2 linked regions of the Bythopirellula goksoeyrii genome follow. The main gene of each other region encodes a partner of the protein of the gene in region 2 in a complex. Links are inferred from orthologs where the notes say so. Each region holds a gene or a part of one and is shown on either strand. Other genes may lie near its edges.

Region 1 (11,385 bases), 800 kb from region 2 along the record:
CATCAGGCGGCGTTGGACACAGTCGGGTTTAAGTAAGATAAAAGTGCGTTGCATGGGAGTGTTGGCTATAAGGTGTTTGTCGTTAGTGAGCCGGCTCATTCTTGAACCGAATGAGCCGCATATTCTAAGGGTTCGCGCCGTGCCACTCAAGTCAAAGGAGTCAGAAATCCTTGTCGCTCCCCTTTCGCCAGCCGCGATCCCCCTTTATTCTCGTTCTCATGGCGATTCTAGGAGCTCACATGTCGATAGCTGGCGGATACTACAAATCCGTCGAGGCCGCTCAGCGCGCGGGGTGTGTTTGTGTGCAGTTGTTTACGAAGAATAACAACCAGTGGCGAGCCAAGCCGATCTCGGATGAGCAGGCGGAGCGATTTAAGCAGGCGCTCGTCGACTTGAAAATCAAGCATCCAATTGCGCATGACTCTTATCTGATCAATCTTGCCAGTCCCGACGATGAGTTGTGGAAGAAATCGATCGATGCGTTTATCATCGAGATTCAGCGGGCAGATCAGTTGGGGATTCCTTATGTGGTGACCCATCCGGGTTCTTACACGACCAGCACCGAGAGTCGGGGGATCAAGCGGATTGTGAAGGCGCTCAATGAAGTGCATAAACAAACTCGCGGGGCAGTGGCGAAGTGCCTGTTAGAAACTGTCGCGGGGCAGGGGACCAATCTCGGGTGGAAATTTGAGCAACTAGCAGCGATGATCGAGGGGGTGCGCGATCCGGATCGGCTGGGAGTGTGTGTTGACACGTGCCATATATTTGCCGCCGGGTATCCCATGGACACCGAGAAGAATTACAAAGCGACCATGCGTCAACTCAACTCCACACTAGGTGTCCAGCTTGTGAAGGCGTTTCATTTGAACGATAGTCTCAAAGAGTTTGGCTCACGAGTGGATCGCCATGCAGCCATCGGTCGTGGGAAGATGGGATTGGAGCCATTTCGTTTTTTACTAAACGACCGGCGCTTTCGCAAAGTGCCTATGTATATGGAAACTCCGAAGGGTGAGGAAAAAGGGGTAAAGTTGGACGTTATCAATTTGAGAACACTGCGAGGATTGATAAGGAATTAGATTGCGGATGAACGCCGTTTGTACGGATATTCGCAGATCGATCATTACGACATATTGGCACCCTGTCATCCGAGTGCCTTGAAATTCGCTAACTGCAGAAATCTGCCGCGGTATTCCGCGGCCCTTTTTGCTGCTCTTTGATTTTGCTTGCGGTATAATTCGTTAGTCACATGGCCCTCTCTTGTCCATTGATAACGGAACCCATCCCATGTCAAAGTTCTCGCTCTCGACTCACATCGCGGCACCTCCCGAGATCGTGTTTCCATTGTTGAGTGATTTGGAACACGCAGCAGATAATATATCGGGGATTGACCAGATCGAGGTTCTTACTGATGGGCCAATGGGTGCAGGGACGCGTTTTCGTGAAACTCGGACAACGTTCGGCAAGCAGACGACCGAAGAGATGGTGGTGACGGCTTTTGATGAGCCGCATGGCTACACGGTTGAATGTGATTCGAGTGGTGCACACTACGTCGCGACTTACGTGTTGATTCCCGATATCTGGGGAACGACCGTCAAAGTGGATTTTGATTGTCAGGCGACAACCTTGCTAGCCAAAGCTATGGCGCCACTGACTCTCTTGATGATGGGACCGATGAAGAAATGTGTGGAAGGGGATTTAGAAGATGTCAAGCAGCTGGCGGAAACTCAAGAATGGCAGGAAGCATAGAGGATCCACTGCCAATTCTCACTTTGCTCGCGGTTGTAGCCGCAAGTCTACGACTCGCCGGGAAACTGACGTAAATTAACCATCCGTACGACGGGTAGTTCCTGTGCGAACTCTGGAAACATGCGGTCAACATAGCGGCATTCTGCAAGCTTCGTGAAATCCAAGCATGGTGCATCGGCACTTTTTAGCAGCACCAGTTCTGCCCTATGGAAGCAAATCGTTAACCTTGCAGCGATCGAGTCGCTCGTCACCTCCCAGGATTCTCGCAATCGTGTCCCTGGGAGGTTGGGTTCTACTTCACGAAGCCATCGACTCGGTGAAAAAACAGTTGCACAATTGGGCTGTGATTCTTTGAAGCCAGGAGGCAGATCTACGATGCTAACGCCAGGTAGTTTTGATGCCAAGCTAATAGCAGTCTTCTCCAAGATCTCAATGCATTGCCAATGGGCCGTGCGTTCGTCGAGTTGTTGCATGCGAATCTCATCGACCAGCTTTCCCCCACCGGCGACTAAGAGATTGTAAGCGGGGGACTGGATCTTAAGCCAAGTCGTAATTCGCTTACCAAGTTCGGGCAGTTCAAACAGACTACCGCCCACTTTGACAACACGTATTGATAGATCGCTCACGACAGACTCTCTTGAGCCAAGAGGGCAAGTGCATGTGCAGGGGCACAGCGATTTAACTTTGCACCCCATTCATCGTTAAGCGAGACAATGCTCGCCGAAATCTCAAGTTCCCCCATTAGTAGGCGAGCAAGAAATTCTCCATGACCACTGAGGATAATCGTTTGTGGCTGGCTGGGCATGGCGTGAACTACGCTTTGAAAGGCCGCTCTCATTTTCCGAAGTTGTGCGTCTCGGATCGCTTGGGCGAATTTTACTGAGTCGTCGAATGATACTAGCTCGCGATCACCGCAGACCATCCGAGCAAGTCGTGTATGGGAAGCTTCAACGGTAAATGGCTTGCCGTCGGCTGTGTTGGTGTCTGCTGAATCCTCGGGTAGATTCCCCAGCAAGAGATATACGTCGGCAGTTGTGGCAAACAATTCCTGAGCCACGGGACACGACTTGCCCGTCCACGGAAGTTCTGAGATCACCGAGCAGACTGGGCTTCGCTCGACGCCTGAATAGACTAACTCGCCGTTTAGCAATCTCTCTGTATCGGTTCGACCCAGGGCTGCCACGCTGCCCTCTACCAAGGGAATGAGATCCATGGTGGTCGAGCCGACGTCAATGAGAATGCCAGGATCGTTTTCGCAATAGTAAGTGGCCGCCGATGCCAGGGCGTGCCAATTGCTGGCAGCCGTGAGCAGGGGAGATTGAATGGCCTCAGCCGAATTCACAAAGCGACCGTTCGTCTGATAGAACGATACGGACCTCTTAACTGCTGCCTTCATCGTAGCTGAGACAATAGCAGCGACACCCTGAGATTTCGTTTCAAAGCAATCGCAGAGTTCACCGGTCATGGTCACGACCAGTCGATCGGCAGTGGGTGCATTTGCAAGACATTGGGCGAGTTTATCCGCAAGACGATCTGGATGTTTCCAGAGGGGAAACGGCCAGTTGGTGGCGAAGCCATTGCCGTCGGCTAGTTTGATGTTTGCGCCGCCGATATCGAGAGCGAGGAGGGGGGACCGGGTGCTGGGGACTGGGGCATATTCAGGTTTCGTCATTTGCTGCGCGACGCGTTTTTTCGTGGCTGGGGCTAAAGGGGACGCCGCACCATGCCTGCGGCGGAGAACTCCAAGGGGTCGCGTTTGAAATTGAGACTTACTATCTCACCGGTAGCGATGCAGAGCATGGCCCCCGCGAGATTGTCATCGGTCATCGCCCGAAGTCCCACATAGGACGTGGTGAGTCGAGGGTTGATTTCGATCACCACATCTTCGCTACCATCAGCCTCTTTGCCCAGTACTAGATCGACTCCCACGTAGCCTATTGCACCTGGAATGGAGTTCACGGCCTGAGATGCAAGCTTAGTAGCCCGTTCGGCCAATTCCGTCTCCCACAAGAGCGAACCTCCCAAATAGCCAAGACGGCCATCGTCGGTCAAATTCTGTCGACAAGCGGGCAATGGGAGGCAATCTTCAGGCCCGCATAGCAAAGCCACACTCGCCGGGATACCAGAGCAGTATCGCTCCAGTCGTCTGGGCCAGGGGTGAGGTGGGGGCTCGTCGTGGCAAGAATTCACGAGATAAGTATCTTGTGACCCCGCTCCATCGACTGGCTTTATTACTGCAGGGTAGGGGAAGTCCATCGGCAACTTCTCGGCGTCGGCATCAAGAAGAGTTCCCTGCGGTACTCTTGCTCCAGCCGCGGCTAAATGTTGGGCTGTTCGATGTTTATCGGCTGTCATCGCGATGAACTCATCGCTGGCGTTGAGTAATCGTCCACATGATTTGCGCAATCTCTTGACTGTGCTGGCGAGAATACCATCAAACTCCGGGGCGATCACAAGCGTATGATCGGCCTCGGAGGAAAGTCGAATCAACTCCTCGAGCTGATGTTCGCGTGAATGTACTTCGATAACTTCGCAATAAGAGAGTGGCACGGCGTCCAGCCGAGCATCGCGTAACACTGAGACACTCGCATTAGGCAAAGCAGCAAAGTCGGTGGCCAAGGCGACGAGCATTGCCTCGCCCTCAGTGAGTAGTGAAGCGGGCAACGCACCAGGCTCTTCGACCAGACCTCCCCCTGTGATCCACTCGTAGACAAAGATGTTCATGGAAGAGGTGTTAGCAATTAGTCGTTAGCTATTAGCCAGAATACGGTTGACTTGCGATTTCCAATTCCACTTTCCGAAATCCTAATTCCACTTTCAAAAGATTCCCAGCTGGTCGCGAGCGTCTTCGGTCATGCGATCGGGGGTCCAGGGAGGATCCATGACGAGTCGGACGTCCACTTCGTTGACACCTTCGAGGCGGCCAACAAATTCTTTGGACTGGCCTAATAGCTGGGGTCCTGCGGGACACGCGGGGCTGGTCATAGTCATGTTGACCGCCACGTTCGACTTGCCCTCTTCGGTTTCGTCGATGTTGATTTCGTAAATCAATCCCAAGTCAACGATGTTGACGAATAACTCGGGATCGATCACCTGTTTCAAGGCTTCGCGGACATGGTCTTCTGCGATGGGCATGGGGGTGCCTCCTCGTATCTAATTCGTTGTTTCAATCTTCGCAAAGGCGGACAAGAATTTGCTCGCCTTCGACCTTGACTTCGTGAGAGCGGGTCGGCTTCGTAGCAGGCATGGTGAGTGCGGCACCGGTTTTGATGTCGAATTTGGCTCCGTGGCGGGGGCAAGCAATCGAGCCTTCTGTGGCGTCGAGCGGGCCTTCGCTCAACGGGCCGCCATCGTGGGTACAAACGTCGTCGAGGGCATAGTAATGCCCTGCGGCGTGGATTAATACCACGAGTTGCTCGTCGACTTCTACTAGGAGCGAGCTTGGGTCGGCGATTTCCGATACTTTGGCGGCTTCGATGAATTCACTCAATGTTTGTATCTTTGGGTTTTTGAGGAAGAAAGTATTTCAAAATCATGATCTGAAAGACTAGTAGCCCTGGTATCAATAAGAAGCCAATGACCATTCCAGAATAAGAACCACCCGAAAGTGTGTAACAGCACAGAAAAGCAATGGCTCCCAATAGTAGTGCCAGATTGGTAGTGGTTAGTTTTGGCATTTCATTCTTCGATGTCCCGTACCCGCCTTCCAATAGCTTCGCCCAATGCGTCACGCACACTTTCAATCGTGATTCGATCAAACACCTGCTGGAAGAAACCGGTGACGATCATCCGCACCGCTTCCTGACGCGTGTAGCCGCGAGTCATGGCATAGAACAATTGCTGATCGTCCACGCGGCCACTGGTGCTGCCGTGAGTGCAGCGGACATCGTCGGCCTCGATCTCCAGACCGGGGATCGAATCGGCGCGGGCCGCTGTGGAAAGCATCAGGTTGTCGTTTCGCTGATAGGCGTCGGTGCGTTGGGCTGCTTCGTCGACCTTGATCATTCCTCGCCAAACGGTTCGTGATTTGTCCTGGAGAGCCGCCTTGTAGAGCAGATCGCTCCGGCAGTAGGGAGCCTTGTGATGCTGGTGGGTGTTGTAGCAGAGATGTTGCTTGCCATGGGTGAACATCACGCCATTGACCTGGGCCTCGGCGTCTTGCCCTGTGAGTGCGACATGCTGATTCACCTTTGCCAGGCGTGCTCCCAAGGCGCCGATAGTCCACTGCAAACCGGCATTCGCCCCGACGTGACCCATCTGGTGGGCGAAGTGCCACACGCCGTTGCCCCAGTTTTGAAGATTGACGTAGCGGAGGCGAGCTTCTTTCTCGACGATCAGCTCGATCGAACCACAATGCATGCCGCCTGCTTCAGGCTCGGTGCTGGCGGTTTCGGTAAGCAAAGTGGCTTCGGCTCCGGAATCAAGAATCACGAGGGTCTTGCCGAGATCGACTCCTCCGGCGGACATCACCGAGAAGGAATGGAATGGGTTGGCAACTTTGACTCCCTTGGGGACGAAGAGCACATTCGCACCGCTCCACAGCGCGGCATTAAGTGCCGAGAATTTATCCTGATTGGGATCGATCAGCTGTCGCTCGATGTACGGACGCAACAGATCGCCATGTTCCTTCACCAAGTCATCGAGACTGCCAAACAGAACGCCTTTTTTGGCCCATTCGTCAGCAAGTTCGCTGGAAAGGCTGCGGCTGTCTAGCGAAACACTTTGACCAGCGAGGTCAACTCCTGTCGCAAGCAGTGGGGAGGGCATCGTAGCCGGTACTTCTGCTTCGGCAAAGGGAGCAAAACGATCGAAGTGGAACAGACGGATATCGGTCCGCATCCATTCTTCGTCCTTCTTATTTGGCATGCCAAGACTGTTGAACTGTTTCCAGGCAGCCACACGACGATCCGTGAGCCAACCCGGTTCATCGCGTTCGGCGAGAAACGCATCAAAAACTTCTTGGCTAAAACCGGTGGTAGGCGACGCAGTAGCAATCATTCAAGATCTGTCAGTTGTTGGTGGGGTTGTTCGTTTCAATTATTCAAAAAGGTTTTCGACAGGAAACGTCCAGCCGGGGACGGCGGGTTCGGCTTCGGCGGTCTCAATCTTGCGGTAAACGGTTGATTCACTGGGGGTGGATGCTCGGAAGACTCGGATGACGTCTTCGCCGAGGAGATCAACGTCCCAGACGACCTTCGTCCCGGCGGCAAAATAATCGGCTCGCTTTTCGGCCATCTCCCGCTCGGCTGCGGGGCCGTAGTCTCCTTCGCTACGTACTTCAACAGCGAAGTCGGGGGCCTGAGGTAGAAACTTCATCTTCGCACGAGGCCCTGTATAGTAAGCTGCGTCAGGACTAAAGGATTTGCGGTTGGGAAGATTCACTAAGAAGGCGACATTATCTGTGTATACTCGTCCGCCGTTAACTTTTGCATACGAATGAAGGCTAACAAAGATTTCGCCCGCAGCGAAATTTGGCATATCTCCTGTCGGACTCATATGTACAATCTCCCCACCGACCAACTCAGCCTTGCCATCGACCTTGTAGAGATCGTCAACAGTCGCTTGCGAACCAATAGCCATAAGTCACCTCACAATGCCTCTTAGCCGACGCTGCCTTCCATTTGCAGCTCGATTAGCCGATTCATTTCGACGGCGTACTCCATGGGGAGTTCTTTGATCAGCGGCTCGATGAATCCGCTGACGATCATTGAGCTCGCCTCCGCTTCGCTAAGGCCACGGCTCATCAAGTAGAAGAGCTGCTCCTCGCCGATGCGCGAAACACTGGCTTCGTGCTCGATCTGCACGTCTTGCTCTTCAACCTCGATGTAAGGGTAGGTGTCACTACGGCTGTCGGCATCGAGAATCAGGGCATCGCAGACGACGTTGCTTTTGCAGTCGGTCGCACCCTTTTCCACTTTGCACAAGCCACGGTAACTGCTGCGGCCACCGTTCTTGCTGATACTCTTGGAAATAATTCGGCTCTTGGTGTGCGGGGCACAATGTACCACCTTTGCACCGGCGTCCTGATGTTGGCCTTTTGAGGAAAACGCAATCGACAGAATCTCACCGCGAGCACCGGGCTCCATCATATAAACGGCTGGGTACTTCATCGTGAGGTGGCTCCCCAGATTGCCATCGATCCATTCCATGAGGGAATCCTGATAGGCAACGGCTCGCTTCGTCACGAGGTTATAGATGTTGTTGGCCCAGTTCTGAATCGTCGTATAGCGGGCACGGCCATTTTTCTTGACGATCACTTCAACCACGGCCGAGTGGAGACTCTCGGTGGTGTACATCGGCGCTGTGCAGCCTTCGACGTAATGTACCGATGCCCCTTCGTCGACGATGATCAGCGTGCGCTCAAATTGCCCCATCTGCTCGGCATTGATGCGGAAGTAGGCCTGGAGCGGGAAATCAATATGTACGCCCGGCGGCACATAGATGAAGGATCCACCAGACCAGACAGCCGAGTTGAGGGCGGCGAACTTGTTGTCCGAAGGAGGAATGATCTTCCCAAAGTATTCCCGGAGAATCTCGGGATGCTCTCGGACGGCCGTGTCAGTGTCGGTGAAGATGACACCCTTATTTCCCAGGTCTTCCTGGAGAGAGCCATAGACGACTTCACTCTCGAATTGTGCTTTGACGCCGGCAAGGTATTTTTTCTCGGCTTCGGGGATGCCCAATTTGTCGAAGGTTTCTTTAATGTCTTGCGGGACATCGTCCCAGGTCTTTCCCTGCTGGTCGGCAGGTTTCAGGTAGTAGTAGATGTCCTGAAAGTCGATCGCGATGTCGCCACCCCATTTGGGCATGGGCTTCGATTCAAAGATTTTGAATGATTCGAGGCGAAAATCCCGCATCCAGGCAGGTTCGTTTTTCATCTCGGAAATCTGCGCAACGATCTCTTTATTCAAACCCCTTTGGGCCTTGAACACATCGTGAGATGGAGTGATGAAATCGTACTTATTGATTTCACCTGCGGTTACGTCTTGAGAAATATCAGTAGCCATTATATTCACCCTTCTCTTGCGAGAATTGAAGGCTCAAAAGTGTTCTAAACTGCTTCTGCTTCGGCCATCACTTGCTCAGCAACGGCTGCTTCAGGATAACTGGCACGAATCCGGTCGTAGCCATCTGTGTAAAGTTCGTGGGCGAGTTCCACGCCACCTGTTTCGACGATCTTGCCGCCGAGCATCACATGGGTGAAGTCAGGCGTATTCTGATCAAGCAGTTTGTCGTGGTGCGTTATGATCAGAATGCCCATCTGGTCGCTGCCAATCTCAGCAATGCTCTGGCTGGCCAGCTTCACGGCATCGACGTCGAGACCGCTGTCGGTCTCGTCGAGGATGGCGAATTTTGGTTTGAGCATAGCCATTTGAAGGATTTCAGCACGCTTCATCTCACCGCCTGAAAAACCATCGTTCACATAGCGGCGAGCAAACTCGGTGTCCATCCTAAGTTGTCCCATCTTCTCGGTCAGCTCTTTGCGGAACTGACGCATGGGTATCAATTCCTCTCCCTCTTTGCGTTCAGGATTGCGAACGTTGGTTGTCGCATGACGGAGGAAGTCGGCCATCTTCACGCCGGGAATCGCCATCGGACGTTGGAAGGCCATGAAGATGCCGGCGCGGGCGCGTTCGGTCGCGTCCCACTCGGATATGTCAACGCCGTTGAGCTCAATCGTCCCCTCGGTCACTTCGTAATTGGGGTGACCCATAATGACGTTGCCCAGCGTACTCTTGCCCGATCCGTTAGGACCCATCAGAGCGTGTGTTTCGCCACGATTGATCGTGAGATTTACGCCGCGCAAGATTGGTTTGCCTTCGACGGACACATGGAGATTCGTAATTTTAAGTGTTTCAGACATTGAGTGGTGAGTGGTTAATGGTCAGTGGTCAGGTAGCCGCGATGCTGAGCACCGCAGGTCTTACCCAGTAATCTTCTGGTGATCGTAGACAGGTTCAGTGTCGATGGGGCTGTAAACATAGCCACTGTGGTGAGGCATAGGGAGCTCGTCTTCCAGCTTGCGGCCTAATTGCCCGGTGCCAGCGCTGCCGGCCATTTTGGCGATTTTATGCCCCTTGATCTTGTCTTGAATTCTCATCAGGCCTTCGAGCAAGGATTCAGGACGTGGTGGGCAGCCTGGGACGTAAACATCGACCGGTACGACTAGGTCGACACCCTTCACGACATGGTAGCCGTACTTGAAGTAAGGACCGCCCCCCACAGTGCAGGCACCCATTGCAATGACAAACTTAGGATCCGGCATCAGGTTGTAGAGTCGTCTCACTCGGCTAGCCATTTTGTACGTTACAGTGCCCGCGACGATCATCAAGTCCGCCTGGCGCGGTGTGGCTCGAAACGCACCAGCTCCAAAACGATCAAGATCAAATCTACTCGCGCCTGCAGCCATCATCTCGATGGCACAACAGGCAAGTCCAAACGTCATCGGCCAAATGCTCGATTGACGAGCCCAATTGATTGCCTGCTCGACGGTCGTCGTGACCACGTTCTCTTCAAAACGTCCTTCAATCCATGGCTGTGGCATAATTCTTCTCTTTTACTCTTTTGCATTTGTTCGTGGGGTTATTCTTCCCCGGTCGGCTTCCCAAAGAACCGCCAGAATCCGTCAAGGTTATCATTCTCTCCAAGGGGTTGCTAGTATCGCAAGGTTTATAGTGTGGGTGCTGACCGGCCGTTCGTGTCGAAAGTGCAGTGCGTCGCTCCATCCAAGCGGCAGGAACTGAGTTTCAGCCCTTCTCCCAATACTTCCGAGAACAACATTTTTTCCATCGAGCAAACCGTTCGATCTTGCTCAGCCAGAGTCGGGTAGGGGCAGGCTAGGGCTGTCAGAACGGGAAGTTGGGAGCCATCGGTTTGCGTCACTTCAAACGGGACGTCCCGTTCACCCATTAGGGCTACCAGAGACTGCATTCGTTGTTCGATGGAGTCCCCTTGGATCCGATCGCGGTAGTGATCTGCCAACTGGGACACAATTCTCTTCAACAGGCCATAGCGAACATCAGGATCTTTAACGGCCCGGATTTCAGCCCACAGCACCCCCGCCAGATCTTCGTAGTTCGTGCCACTGGTGCGAACTCCGGCTGACGAAAGCGAATAACGATGGGTCGGTCGTCCCCGGCCAGCTTTCTCCGATTCCCGTTCGATTAATCCTTGTTCCATGAGCCGAGTGAGGCGTTGCCTCACAGCAGTGGCGGTTACTCCGGTAAATTCAACGAGTTCACTAATTGAGGCCGCACCTTCCCGGCGAACGAACTCAATGATCTCTCGATCATTCGTCGAATTATCAACTCCATGCTGTAGGCTAGTTTCGGGCATAAGTCGTTATATTGACAGTGTTTTTGATCGCTTCTCTATCGGTAATCATATACGAATGGCGATTTTTGACAATGGATTATGTGAAAAATACTACTCGGTTTTCTGCGATTGGCGTAAAGTGTTGACCCAAAAGACTTTATCCGCTACAAGTAGCTGCGAGTTTGACGACCCTAGACCAAATCCCTCACCTATTCAAGACGCTTCGGAGTCCGCGCATGAGCGATAGCAAATCACAAGGAGGTGACCAGTGGGGCTCTCGTATTGGGGTGATCTTGGCGGTAGCAGGTTCAGCGGTTGGGTTGG
Region 2 (11,399 bases):
TGCCAAAGCTACCGCTGCCTCGGCGGCGGCCAGCACAATCACGAACAGGGCCATCAGTTGCCCATCAAGCCCAAGTGAATTGGCATCATTGCGAAGATACTGACTGCCAAAGGCGACAAAATTCAGGTTGGCCCCGTTGAGTACCAGTTCAACTCCCATCAGCACACCAAGGGCATTGCGCTTGGTGGCCATGCAGAGGGCACCACAAATAAACAGAATGGCCCCTACGGTCACATAGTGGGCGACCCCCACGGGTTCGGTCAGCATATTGGCAAGTGGTAGATTAAACATCTTCTTGGTCAAATCTTTTCAATGTTGCTACGGGACCGTTTCGCGCGAGCCAAGTAAGCTGCTCCGATCAATACGACTAGCAAGTGAACCGAGACGATTTCAAAGGGCAAGAGGTATCCAGAACGACTCGGATCATCGGTGCGAGCCCCCAAGAGCCCCATGGCGATGGGTGTCACCGAGGGCTGAGCAACAATGGCGTCGGCTTCGGCACGTTCGATACCGCGCCATTCAGGGATACTAAACGCAGCGTAGGTCAAAATAAACAAAAGTGCCCCACCGGCGAGAAAAGCCTTCACCCAATCGCCGGCCCAAGTTTTCATTACGACAAACCGCTCTTGTGAAGTTAGCATCACGCCGAAGATCAACAGCACGAGCGTGCCTCCGACATAAATCAACAATTGCATCGCACCAACAAACTCGGCACCGGCCAGGAACATCAGTCCCGCAGTCGCACCGAGAGATAACACCAGATAAAAGGCCATCCGCACGATATTGCTCGACAACAACACGGCAACCGCAAACGCACAGGCCAAGCCGCTAAACAGAAAGAAGAAGAACGACGGCCAATAGATCGCATCCATCGCTAGAGTCCTTTCCTAGTGAGTTTAGGGGCAGCTAGAGTCGCTTGAGCGATCTGATCTTGCTCTTCTGAAGGCTTCACGGCGTCCTCAGGCTGCTTCTTATCGGCGGATCCACCATCACCGATGGCATAGACCGACGCTGGTAGGTCTATTAGCCCAAAGAAAGCCTTGCCAGGCATTTGAAGCTGCCAAAGGGTGGCTCCCAGGAACATTGCTGCGGCAATCGGAGTACAGTATTTCAAGCCGGTGGCCATCACCTGATCAATTCGCAAACGGGGCAGGGTCCAGCGAATCCACATCATCACGCATACGGCAATAACACCCTTGCCGATGACATTCACGGCGCCAATAAGTTGGCCAAGGTAGCCAACGAAAGGACCATTCTCGGAGACGATTCCAAGGAAATCGGTTACTGGAATCGGACCATGCCAACCTCCCAGAAACAGGATCGAAGCCAAGAGACCCACCGCGAACATTGAGCCGTATTCGGCCATGAAGAAAAAGCTCCAGCGGAGTCCGGAGTATTCCGTATGAAAACCTGCTACCAATTCACTTTCCGCCTCGGCCAAATCGAAGGGAGCCCGATTGACGCTCGCTGTGGCACAGGTGCAGTAGACCCAGAAGATAATAAAGGTGAAAGGGTCGTGGAAGACGATCCAGTTAGTAAACCAACCGGCCTGACTGTCTCCAATGACAACTAAATCCAGCGATCCTGCGATCAACACCGGCACCACCACGCACATACCCAGCGGGACTTCAAAGCTAACCACCTGGGCTGCTTCGCGCATCGCCCCGAAGAGCGACCATTTAGAAGCGGACGAATATCCTGCGAGAATCACACCAAAAACTTCCAACCCCATGACGGCCAGCACGAAGAACACGCCGACATTCAAATGCTGAGCGATCCAGGGATACTCGCCCCCGGCAAAGGGAATGGCGATAAATGCCGCGATCGACGCACAAAAGCTCACATAAGGCGCGATCTTGAACAGAAAGTGATCTGCCCCCCCAGGTGCCAGATCTTCCTTGCTCAGCAGCTTAATGCCGTCGGCCAGTGTCTGCAACCAGCCAAACTTACCACCAACGCGGGTCGGACCAAGCCGATCTTGGATGCGGCCGGAGATTTTACGCTCCAACCAGATAAAAACGAGCGCACCAACCGCCACGAGGTTTAGTATCAGCGCGACATGCACGAGCCCGGCGATTGTGTACGCCAGCCAAGTCCATATATACTGGGACAGAAACGGGGCCACTTATGGTTCTTCCTCAAACCAGCGGTGCCAATGCCGCCGAAATCACGCCCGGTGGGGGGTGACAGCACGAACTCAAGTTGTTACCAGACTGGCACTTACCAGCCTCCAAAACTAAGATTGTGAAATATGGCACAAGGCCCCCTGACTATACAAGCCCCTATCATGCTCCTGGCCAAGAATTGGCCTCAATTTTCACGCTTTAAGTGTCAATCCGGTATAAGTTGCGTTCTCTGCCGAATCCCTCTTTACTTCGATCCATCGTGACCGCATTAGCAACTTTCATAGCGGTCGTTCTGGTAAGCCTCGTCGTCGGACAGTCGCTGCTTGTCTGGCGTTTCGTAAGCACTCTCAGCAAACCCCCCGTCGATTTACTCGCAGACTCAGATGCCCCCACGGCTACGATTGTGCTCTGCCTGCGTGGCACGGATCCATTTCTTACCGATTGCCTGCAGGGGCTTGCGACTCAGGATTACCCTCAATTCGATGTGCGGATCGTCATCGACTCTCCCGATGATCCCGCACATCAGATAGTCGAACGGTTTATGCGCGGTTCCGGTGCCAACAATATCCGCGTGGAGAACCTCGCAGAGAAAAGTGAACATTGCAGCCTCAAGTGCAGTTCGCTGCGGCAAGTGATGCTGTCGCTTGACCCGGAGTGTGAAATCGTCGCTCAACTGGATGCCGATACGATCGCCCACCCCACTTGGCTACGAGAATTGGCCACCGGCCTCGCGCCGACCGATGTGGGGGCAGCAACGGGAAACCGTTGGTACATGCCCAATAGCTATTCAATCGGTTCGCTGGTTCGCTATACCTGGAACGCGGCGGCCATCGTGCAGATGTATTGGTACGAAATCGCCTGGGGAGGAACGTTGGCCTTGAAAACCAAGGTGCTGCGAGAAAGCGATCTCCTAGACAAATGGGCTCTGTCATTTTGCGAAGACACCATGCTGCATGCCCAACTCAAGAAGATTGGACTCCGCGTCGCCTTTGTTCCGAGCTTGATGATGATCAATCGTGAAAACATCTCACTGGCAAGCTTCATGAGTTGGTCGACGCGTCAGTTGATTACGGCCAAACTCTACCACCCCGCTTGGCCATTGGTATTGCTGCACGGAATTCTTTCCACTCTCTTTCCACTGCTTGCGGTCATACTGTTTATCGTGGCGATCATTCAACAGAACTACCCTATTGCCACTACAATGGGAGCAGTTATCGTGTTGGTGGGCTTGTCGTGGATCACATCCCTCTGGCCGATGGAGCGAGCAGTCCGTCGGATTGCAGCAAGACGAGGCGAGACAACGAACTGGCTCACGCCGTGGGGAACAATCAAATGCCTGGCCAGCATGGCAGTGACCCAGCTAGTCTATCCCCTAACCTTGGCCGGGGCCGTGTTTACCCGAGCAACCAATTGGCGGGGCATCGAATACCGCATCGACGGACCTTGGCGAATTCACATGCAGGATTACCACCCCTATAGCGCCGCGAGCGAGCAAGTAAACGAGTCACTTTGATGAATGGACTCCAAAAATAGCTGCCCATCAACAGGACAGATCCCAATCAGGCCGAACTGGGGCAAACTCAATTATTCCAGGCAAACAAATATGAGCCCGGCGGGGCTCGAACCCACGACCCACGGATTGGAAATCCGACGAAGGTCGATCAAAGTCTCGATAGGGACCGGGCGGCTTGGCCGTTTTGATCGTTGACAATTTGGGACAGTTTCCCATGGGTCAGAGCGTAAACTGCTGCCATGGGTTAGGGTATCACCCGGTTCCATAGAAGCGGCGGACGATGAAGCCGAACGCATTTCGCAACGCAGGTCAAGTGTAGGTTGAGTGAATCGCAATGGAAGTCACAGTTGCATCGCCCAAACAGGATGTGTTACGCCATTGCTGCACGCACCCTACGGACTACGCCACTATCTCGGTGAAAATACTTCTACCGAACTGCGTTTGGAATAACCCGTTTCCCCTCATTTTCCGTAGCCAGACAAGTCATTATTCTACTATACTGTATCTTGTTCGTGATTTTCGTAAACATTCCGAGATGCCACTAATGAGTACTCGAGCAATTCTGACTTTATTTATCGTGTCACTGGGCGTTACTGCAGTTGCACAAACAGAATCGCTCGACTGGATAGAACAGTATGGGACAACGGCTTCCGACGGCGGCTTAGGCGTCTCGGCTGATGGCTTGGGTAGCGTCTACGTAGCCGGTTTCACCAATGGAAGCCTAGTCACGACCTCAACCAGTCGTGACGCCTTCGTCAGCCGCTTTGACGACCAAGGGAATGAGCTATGGACTACTCAATTCGGTTCAACTGATTCAGATTTCGCTTATGCCGCCTCGGCCGATGGACTCGGAAACGTGTACGTTTCGGGATTAACTGATGGCGATTTGGCGACGAGCAATGCCGGCTCAGCAGATGCCTTTGTGTCGAAATTCGATTCGAGCGGTTCTCTGCTGTGGTCACGGCAATTTGGCACCAGTGCCTCTGACGTCAGTTACGGAGTCTATGCCGACGGCTTGGGCTACGTCTATGCAACAGGAATCACCGGTGGCGATCTCAATGGAACAAATAGCGGAAAGTTTGACGCGTTTCTCCGCAAGTACGATGCGGCCGGTAACTTGCTTTGGACCCGACAATACGGTAGCAGCGAGAGCGACTACGCTTACGGAGTCTCCGCAGATGCATTGGGCAATGTCTACGTCTCAGGCGACACTTTCGGCGATCTTGGGGGGATCAATGCAGGTGACACCGATGCCTATGTAATAATGTACGACGCAGCTGGGAATTTACAGTGGACTCGCCAACTCGGAACCACTGAGGCTGACCTGGGCCACGGTGTTTCGGCCGATGGTGCGGGCAACGTTTTCTTGGCGGGATCTACGCAGGGCGATTTGGCTAGAACGAACGCTGGCTCATTCGGCGATGGGTTCGTTAGCAAGTTCGACATCAACGGTACCGAGCTGTGGACCGAGCAGTTTGGCACGAGTGCAAGCGAGGCGGTCTTTAGTGCCTCTGCCGATGCCTTGGGAAATGTCTATGTAGGCGGAAATACCGCAGGCAGCTTAGCGGCACCCAATGCCGGAAGTATCGATACTTTCGTCTCCAAGTTCGATTCCACTGGCACCCACATCTGGAGTGGACAAGTGGGTTCTAGTAGCTACGATTCGTTTTATGCGCTTTCTGCCGATGGACTTGGCAACGTCTACCTATCAGGTCAGACTCCCGGTATACTTGGTAATGCGAGTTATGGCAGCCAAGATATCTACTTGCTCAAGTTTAAATACGTCCCGGAACCAAGCAGCTTACTCTTGACCGTGCTGACCTGTGGGGGCATGCTCGCCAGGGTAAGAAGCACCACTTAACTTCGCGACCACACTTCCATCACTCGCTTCCAGTTCCTAACTGCTCGGCCCTAGTCTACGAAAGACGACTCAGTTCGTTTCTCAAAATGCTAGTGTCTTCCTTTTCCCTCCCCAAAATCGCGTATCGACATGAGGAGCGAACCTCCGAGGGTGGAAACTGTGAATTCCTAACCTTCGTCGGAGAGCATAGCCAATGCACTTTCGGTTTTAGGCTTCCTGCGTTCAGCGTGAAACTCCGAGGCAGGTTGCGCAGCTTAGCCGTATCTAGCGGCGGTCGATTAAGCGAATGGGACTTAGATCTTCCGCAAGTCGTTACTTAGAAAGGACCTAGGCAAAAAAGGCCTCTCTTGCGTAGATGGTGTTTATCAACAACCCCATCACCCACAAGGAGGCCCAGGATGGCCTATTCTAACCAAGGACGGTTACAGCAACAGATTGGTTGTGCCAAGCGGCGACACGGGGCAAGTAGAACGTATTACCGCAACGCGGTTGCATATCGTAGCCCAGGGTTCGCCAGAGCGAGCCTGCGATAGTGCATTACCAGTAGTATCTTGGCCGACGAACGCTGCTGGCTAGGGAGCCCCCCAGCAACAGCAGCACACCACTGCCAGGTTCGGGGACGACCGTCACAAACACTCCGCTGCTCCCGTCTGTGAAGTGGGCCCAGAACGCGACGTGCCCGTTGCTCAGATCGAAAGCGTTCAACGCCGACACGATGCGCAAGTCCGGCAAGAGTGGGTTGTCGCTCACATCGAATAGCTCGCCGACAGCGGTCAGCAGCCTCAACTCGCCCTGCGGGTCGGTCACGAACAGGCCGTTGAATAAGGCGCTGCCATTCGTCAGAACGGCCGGGAACGCGACTTGTCCCGCGTCGTTGATATGGTGACCTCCCGTAAATTGTGAATACACGATTCCATCAGCCAGACCGGGGGCCTGGTCTCCTGTGCGGGCGACAACCATCGGGGGCCCGCCGCTGGCAGTGCGGAAGATCGCCTGGTGATTGTCGGCATTGACGTTCATCCCTCGCAAAAAAGTGTTGAACGCCACATCGCCAGAATGGTTCATTTGCACGATCCCAAGACTGTCGTAGAACACCCCCGAGAGGAGGCCGCCGACCTCGCTGCGTTCGCGGACGATGAGTTCGATGGCACCGCCGGTCGCGCGGAAGATGGCCTCGTCGTTTGCGGGGAGGACACCGGTTCCCTCTAGTCGGCTGGAAAACGACAGTTGGTTGGAATCGTTCAGGTGTATCGAAATGAGGCTGGGGGTTGCTCTCCCGTAGACCACGCCTGTCGGCAGGTCTGCCGCCTGGTCGCCGGCACGTGCTATGAGCGACAGGTCCGGGCCGCTTGCGGAGTAGATGGCCCAGTCAGTCGACGGCGTGACGCCACTGCCAGTCAGATTGGCCAGAAAAGCCAGATCGCCGACGTTGTTCAAGCTAATGACGGAGCCGAAGCCAGCGAAGTGAGCGTCGGGAGCTCCCGGCGCCGGAACGCCAGACTGAACCACCGGCTCGAGCCCGCTGCCGCCGCTTTCACTCTGGATGATTTGGTTGTTTGACCCATTGATGCCAGTGCCATTGATCGACGCCCAGAAGGCGGTGCGGCCGGCATCATTGAATTGCAGTCGGCCAATGTCGACATACCTTGGCAAATCACTTGACGGAATGGTCTCGCTTCCATCGATCGTGCCCCTCGATCGTGCGAGCTTAAATAGACCTCCCCCGGCTGCGTCGCTAAAGACGGCCCTGTTTATGGTTGCAGCCCCACCCTCGATGTCGAGTCGACCGGCCGTCTGTCCTGCGTTGTTGAGCAGCACTTCCACAGTTCCCGTCGGTTCCGAAATCTGATCGCCAAACACCAAACCAGTCGGGAGGCCCGCTGTTTGCTCGCCCCGGCGCGCCAGTGGAACCGCCCCCGAGCCTCCCCCCTCGCTGAAGAGGGCTTGATCGTTCGTAGCGTCGACACCGATACCACTGAGAGCACCGACATACGCCACCTCCCCCGCATCGTTGACGCTAAGTTTGAAGAGACTGGGGCTGAAACTGTCATAGTCCACCCCGCTGGCAATTCCCGGTGCCGGAGTGTCGCTAAGCGCGACGGTACGAAACTGGCCCACCTGACCAACAGCGGAATTGGCAATCATTACGCCTACGATAGCTGCCACAATTGCGAATAGTACTCGATGCATTAGTCCCCCCCTTGCAATTCAGTGGTGCGGTTAAATAGTCATGAAACCATGTGACTGCAATCGTGCAATCCGAAATTGCACGAACTGGTCTAATCTATAAGGAATTCTCCAGATAGTTCAGCCGGGAACTGTTTCCGGCAGAATTGGCTTTCATTGTAACTGCTGCGGCCCCTCCCCCTGTATCTAGCGCAAGGCGATTTTTTCAGATTTTTCTCGTCTCTGGCAGCTAAGAAGTTCAAAAACACCCAATTGGGTTGCAAATTCCTATCAGCGCGCACCCTATCCTGAAATTGCGACTTACAACGAGCGAGATGGGTTAAACACACGACATGGTAACTCTTTCTCATTCTTTCTGTTCGTGGTTGAATGATCGATACAGTGTTCAGACGCAGCCCCGAATCAACATCAAGAGAGCCCTGTTCTGCCTACTTATGCGCTGAAAATGGACCACCCAACGTGAATTTCGGAGAGCAGAAACTGAAAGACGTAGTGCTCTCTTAAGAACCCATGCAGCCATATCGACGACACATAAGTGACACTCTCAAATGCTTCATCTTTCGTTCAGTTGTGGCCCGCCACAGGTTCATTCTGGCAGGGAAATTCATACTATAATCCTGCCACAGCCGTAAACTTCTGTGCAGACAAGCGACTTCACGAATGCTTGCTAAATAAGCTGCAAAACCTGATCAGTTTTCTACCGCTTGACCAAAGTCAACCCCGTGCAAAAGGGAAGACCAAACAATTTGAATGGTAGCAAAGGGAGACAACAGGGAAGAGAAAGTCAAACCTAAAATCATCGCGAGAGCGATCTAATCCTACTCCTACTCAAGAGAAGTTTGCCCCTTCCGCCGTCCCCCGTATCCCGTCCCCGCTACTTTTGTGGAGCAAAAGGCGACTCAGAGGCAGAGCCTCGCAGAAGGTGCGTCCCCACGCGGAACATGGGAACGAGGGTGAGAATTGGTGGGCGATGCCCACCCTACGATCTCTCCCACCTACCGCCGCCCACTATCCCCATCCCGTTGTAGCACGACTCTCCGAGTCGTAACTAAGAACCTATCCCATCCCAGAACCAATTTTGCTCAAAAGTAGCTTGGGTCCCCGACCCGAGAATTACAGCGTAACTCCAAACGGGACAGGGTACCGTTCTACAGTATTGGGATAGGCACGTAGTCAAATCCCTTCATGTCGTCTCAAAGCCTCCGTTTCTTGTATCTTGGAGTAGAAACGTCTAGGCCAATGCCAACGAGCAAGAGCGTGCTGTAAGAGAAGAGCACCGGCAAACCCAGTGGCACACCCCCGAAGGGATAAATCGGCTTGCCGATCTTTAGCAATGAGGATGCGCCGGTGGGAGGAAGACCGACGCATCGCTCATTACTCAGGAGGGATGCGATGAGGTGCTTTCCATCGGTATTGGCTCGGGGCCATCGAGAAAGCCTGAGAGGGAGCGGCAACGATACGGCGATTGAAGTTTGCGGACCGCTTTGGACTCGATTTGGCGAACTCGTTCGCGAGTGACCGAGAAAATCTTGCCCACCTCTTCGAGCGTGTAGGTGTAGCCGTCGGCCAGGCCATAGCGGAGGCGGAGGATTTCCCTTTCACGGTGCGACAGGTCGGTCATCACCTCTTCGAGTTTGAGCTTGAGGGCTTCCAAGTTCGTGTCGTATAGCGGATCGTCGTCGCGTTGCTCTTCCAGGAATTCACCAAAGTAGTTGTCCTCGTGGTCACCCACCGGTTGATCGAGTGACAGGGGATGCCGCGTCATCTTGTAAACGCAACGAGCATCGTCGATGGAGATCTTGGCCCGTTCGGCGATCTCTTCGGGGTTGGGTTCCCGACCAAATTCCTGCACGAACTCAGCCGTCACCGTGCGAATCTTGCTCATCGTATCGATCATGTGCACGGGAAGCCGAATCGTACGACTTTGATCCGCGATGGCCCGCGTGATTGCCTGACGAATCCACCAAGTGGCGTACGTGGAGAACTTGTAGCCACGAGCATGTTCGAATTTATCGACGGCTCGCATCAGTCCTGTGTTGCCTTCCTGAATCAGATCCAAAAAGCTCATGCCGCGATTACGATACCGCTTGGCAATCGAGACGACCAGTCGCAAATTGGCCGCTGAGAGTTCCCGCTTGGCAGCATCATAGGCATTCTTACGGGCGGAGGTCTTGCGTACCAATCGATGGAGCGTCTGTGGTGTTTCGAGTGATATCTTCATCAAGTATTTCAGCTCTTCGCTGAACTCACGCTGCAGCACAGAGTGCAATAGTTCCTCGGGTCGACGGAGTTGATCCTTGATCGACGACATCCGCTCAGAGATTTCTTGCAGCTGTTCCCACAAGGGGAGCAACTTTTGCAGGCGGATATTCAGTTCCTCAACCAGGCGAACGGCTTTGTTGCGTCGGTTGACCAGTCGCCGCCAGGCAGCGTGTTTTACCTGATCGGTTGCTCGTCGATTGACGGCGATTCGAAAGTCTTTTTGGTTCTGCGACAACAAGTGGCGAATCGTGACCAGGTTGGGGCCGATCCGTTTGAGAATTCTTTTCTTCTCTGCCGTGTTGGTGACGGAGATTTCAATCGTGCGGTCGAGACGCAGGTTGCCGTCGTAAACTTTTTGCAAGAGATCGACTGCCCCGTGCAGCATGAAGTCGTTGCCCATCAGTGAGCGACGAAAGCGAGTCCGAGTTGCTTCAATCTTTCTGGCGGAGTAAACCTCGTTGTCACGCGAAAGCATGGGGATTTCGCCCATCTGCATTAGATACATGCGCACGGGGTCGTCGATTGCCGAGGTATCGTCGCTTTCGGTTTCCTCCTCAGAGTCGGAGGAATCATCGATATCGTCTTCTTGGAGGTCTTGCTCGTCTTCTTCCTTGAAGGATCGATTCTTGGCTGGACTTGTCGGTTTGCCGTTCTGCCGGGCCGCTGCTTTTGAGGGGGATTTGACTTTTGCTGTCGTACTCTTGCGGTTTCTAGTTGCCACGGCTCGTTCCTCTTGAGTTGCCTGCGTTGGGAGTGATTCGCTGGCAAGTTGTGATTGCAGAGGACGTGCCGGGAACCGCCAAAAGGCACAGGCAAGAGTCGTAACATCATTGCAGATAATAGTTTGCGCCGATTGCTGCGAAGCTGTAGCTCTTCGACGAAGCTACGCATGCTGCGAAAATCCATCGCTGCAAGAGAAATGATGTTGCTTAGAGTCAACGTAGCCGGCGAGTACTCGACAGAGTATTCGTGAGATTTCCTACAACCGTTGTGAGAGTTATCGTGGCTCGCTAGGTCGAAGAGCTGAGTTGTCGAAGAATGGCGGGGGGGAGTCGGAGCGCGGAAGACGCGCTCTGCTGCGCTGGGGCTCCGCATTGCGGCTAACAAGTCGGAATTAACGGGCGCGGAGCTGTTGGTCGGCGAAATCCAGATAGCGCTGCCAGTCGTAGAGTGTGATATCGTGTTTGCCGCTGCGGATGTGATAGGCGACGTCGGTGGAGATCGGCTCGTTGACTGCGGGCATGTCTCGATTGCTCAGGCCGTTTTTGCCGAGAAGTTCGTAGACTGGCGATGCGTATTGGAGTGACAAAAATTCTCCCCTTGGATCGGCCCAAAGGTCTCCTTCCGCGCTAGCGATGTACAACGGTCGCGGGGCGATGAGTGCACAGAGCATGTGCTGGTCGACGGGGAGTTCGTCCTCATTATCGTTGTACTTGTGGAAGTTCTTGCA

Evidence for each region.
Region 1: the proteins of nuoH (region 2) and Pr1d_RS13715 are in contact, whole or in part, in a crystal structure (PDB 6Y11), measured with the Thermus thermophilus proteins. The link is inferred for Bythopirellula goksoeyrii from one-to-one orthologs. Residues at the interface, in WP_096411122.1 of Thermus thermophilus: Arg36, Val44, Arg45, Met46, Gly47, Pro48, Asn49, Arg50, Val51, Leu57, Gln58, Ala61, Asp62, Ile64, Lys65, Ile67, Phe68, Lys69, Glu70, Ile72, Val74, Glu223, Ala224, Glu225, His233, Thr234, Glu235, Tyr236, Ser237, Trp241; in WP_096411117.1 of Thermus thermophilus: Arg16, Glu17, Gly18, Leu24, Leu27, Val28, Trp30, Gly31, Arg32, Asn34, Ser35, Trp37, Thr54, Asp55, Ala56, Asp59, Ala61, Arg62, Phe63, Gly64, Glu66, Val67, Phe68, Arg69, Ala70, Ser71, Arg73, Gln74, Ala75, Asp76.

What each region holds. Positions count from the first base shown.
Region 1 is NZ_CP042913.1:3,424,563-3,435,947, forward strand. The notes cover bases 8,482-11,362. They hold Pr1d_RS13715 (NADH-quinone oxidoreductase subunit B), read right to left. Parts: upstream 10,292-11,362; coding sequence 9,671-10,291; downstream 8,482-9,670. Other genes in these bases: sufB (Fe-S cluster assembly protein SufB), read right to left, coding at 8,482-8,753; sufC (Fe-S cluster assembly ATPase SufC), read right to left, coding at 8,798-9,610; Pr1d_RS13720 (helix-turn-helix transcriptional regulator), read right to left, coding at 10,417-11,082; Pr1d_RS13725 (sodium-dependent transporter), read left to right, coding at 11,298-11,362. In the rest of the region: ndk (nucleoside-diphosphate kinase), read right to left, coding at 1-54; Pr1d_RS13655 (deoxyribonuclease IV), read left to right, coding at 219-1,076; Pr1d_RS13660 (SRPBCC family protein), read left to right, coding at 1,285-1,746; Pr1d_RS13665 (amino acid kinase family protein), read right to left, coding at 1,794-2,372; Pr1d_RS13670 (hydantoinase/oxoprolinase family protein), read right to left, coding at 2,369-3,418; Pr1d_RS13675 (ATP-grasp domain-containing protein), read right to left, coding at 3,451-4,470; Pr1d_RS13680 (metal-sulfur cluster assembly factor), read right to left, coding at 4,564-4,881; Pr1d_RS13685 (Rieske (2Fe-2S) protein), read right to left, coding at 4,913-5,236; Pr1d_RS13690 (hypothetical protein), read right to left, coding at 5,229-5,423; Fe-S cluster assembly protein SufD, read right to left, coding at 5,425-6,744; Pr1d_RS13700 (Uma2 family endonuclease), read right to left, coding at 6,784-7,326; more of sufB, read right to left, coding at 7,347-8,481; more of Pr1d_RS13725, read left to right, coding at 11,363-11,385. UniProt on the Escherichia coli protein: NDH-1 shuttles electrons from NADH, via FMN and iron-sulfur (Fe-S) centers, to quinones in the respiratory chain. The immediate electron acceptor for the enzyme in this species is ubiquinone.
Region 2 is NZ_CP042913.1:2,623,052-2,634,450, reverse strand. What follows is about bases 1-2,895. They hold nuoH (NADH-quinone oxidoreductase subunit NuoH), read right to left. Parts: upstream 2,126-2,895; coding sequence 875-2,125; downstream 1-874. Other genes in these bases: Pr1d_RS10400 (glycosyltransferase), read left to right, coding at 2,386-2,895; Pr1d_RS10410 (NADH-quinone oxidoreductase subunit J family protein), read right to left, coding at 300-872; nuoK (NADH-quinone oxidoreductase subunit NuoK), read right to left, coding at 1-291. In the rest of the region: more of Pr1d_RS10400, read left to right, coding at 2,896-3,639; Pr1d_RS10395 (SBBP repeat-containing protein), read left to right, coding at 4,184-5,500; Pr1d_RS10390 (DUF7453 family protein), read right to left, coding at 6,038-7,690; Pr1d_RS10385 (RNA polymerase sigma factor RpoD/SigA), read right to left, coding at 9,066-10,670; Pr1d_RS10380 (alpha/beta hydrolase family protein), read right to left, coding at 11,064-11,399. UniProt on the Escherichia coli protein: NDH-1 shuttles electrons from NADH, via FMN and iron-sulfur (Fe-S) centers, to quinones in the respiratory chain. The immediate electron acceptor for the enzyme in this species is believed to be ubiquinone.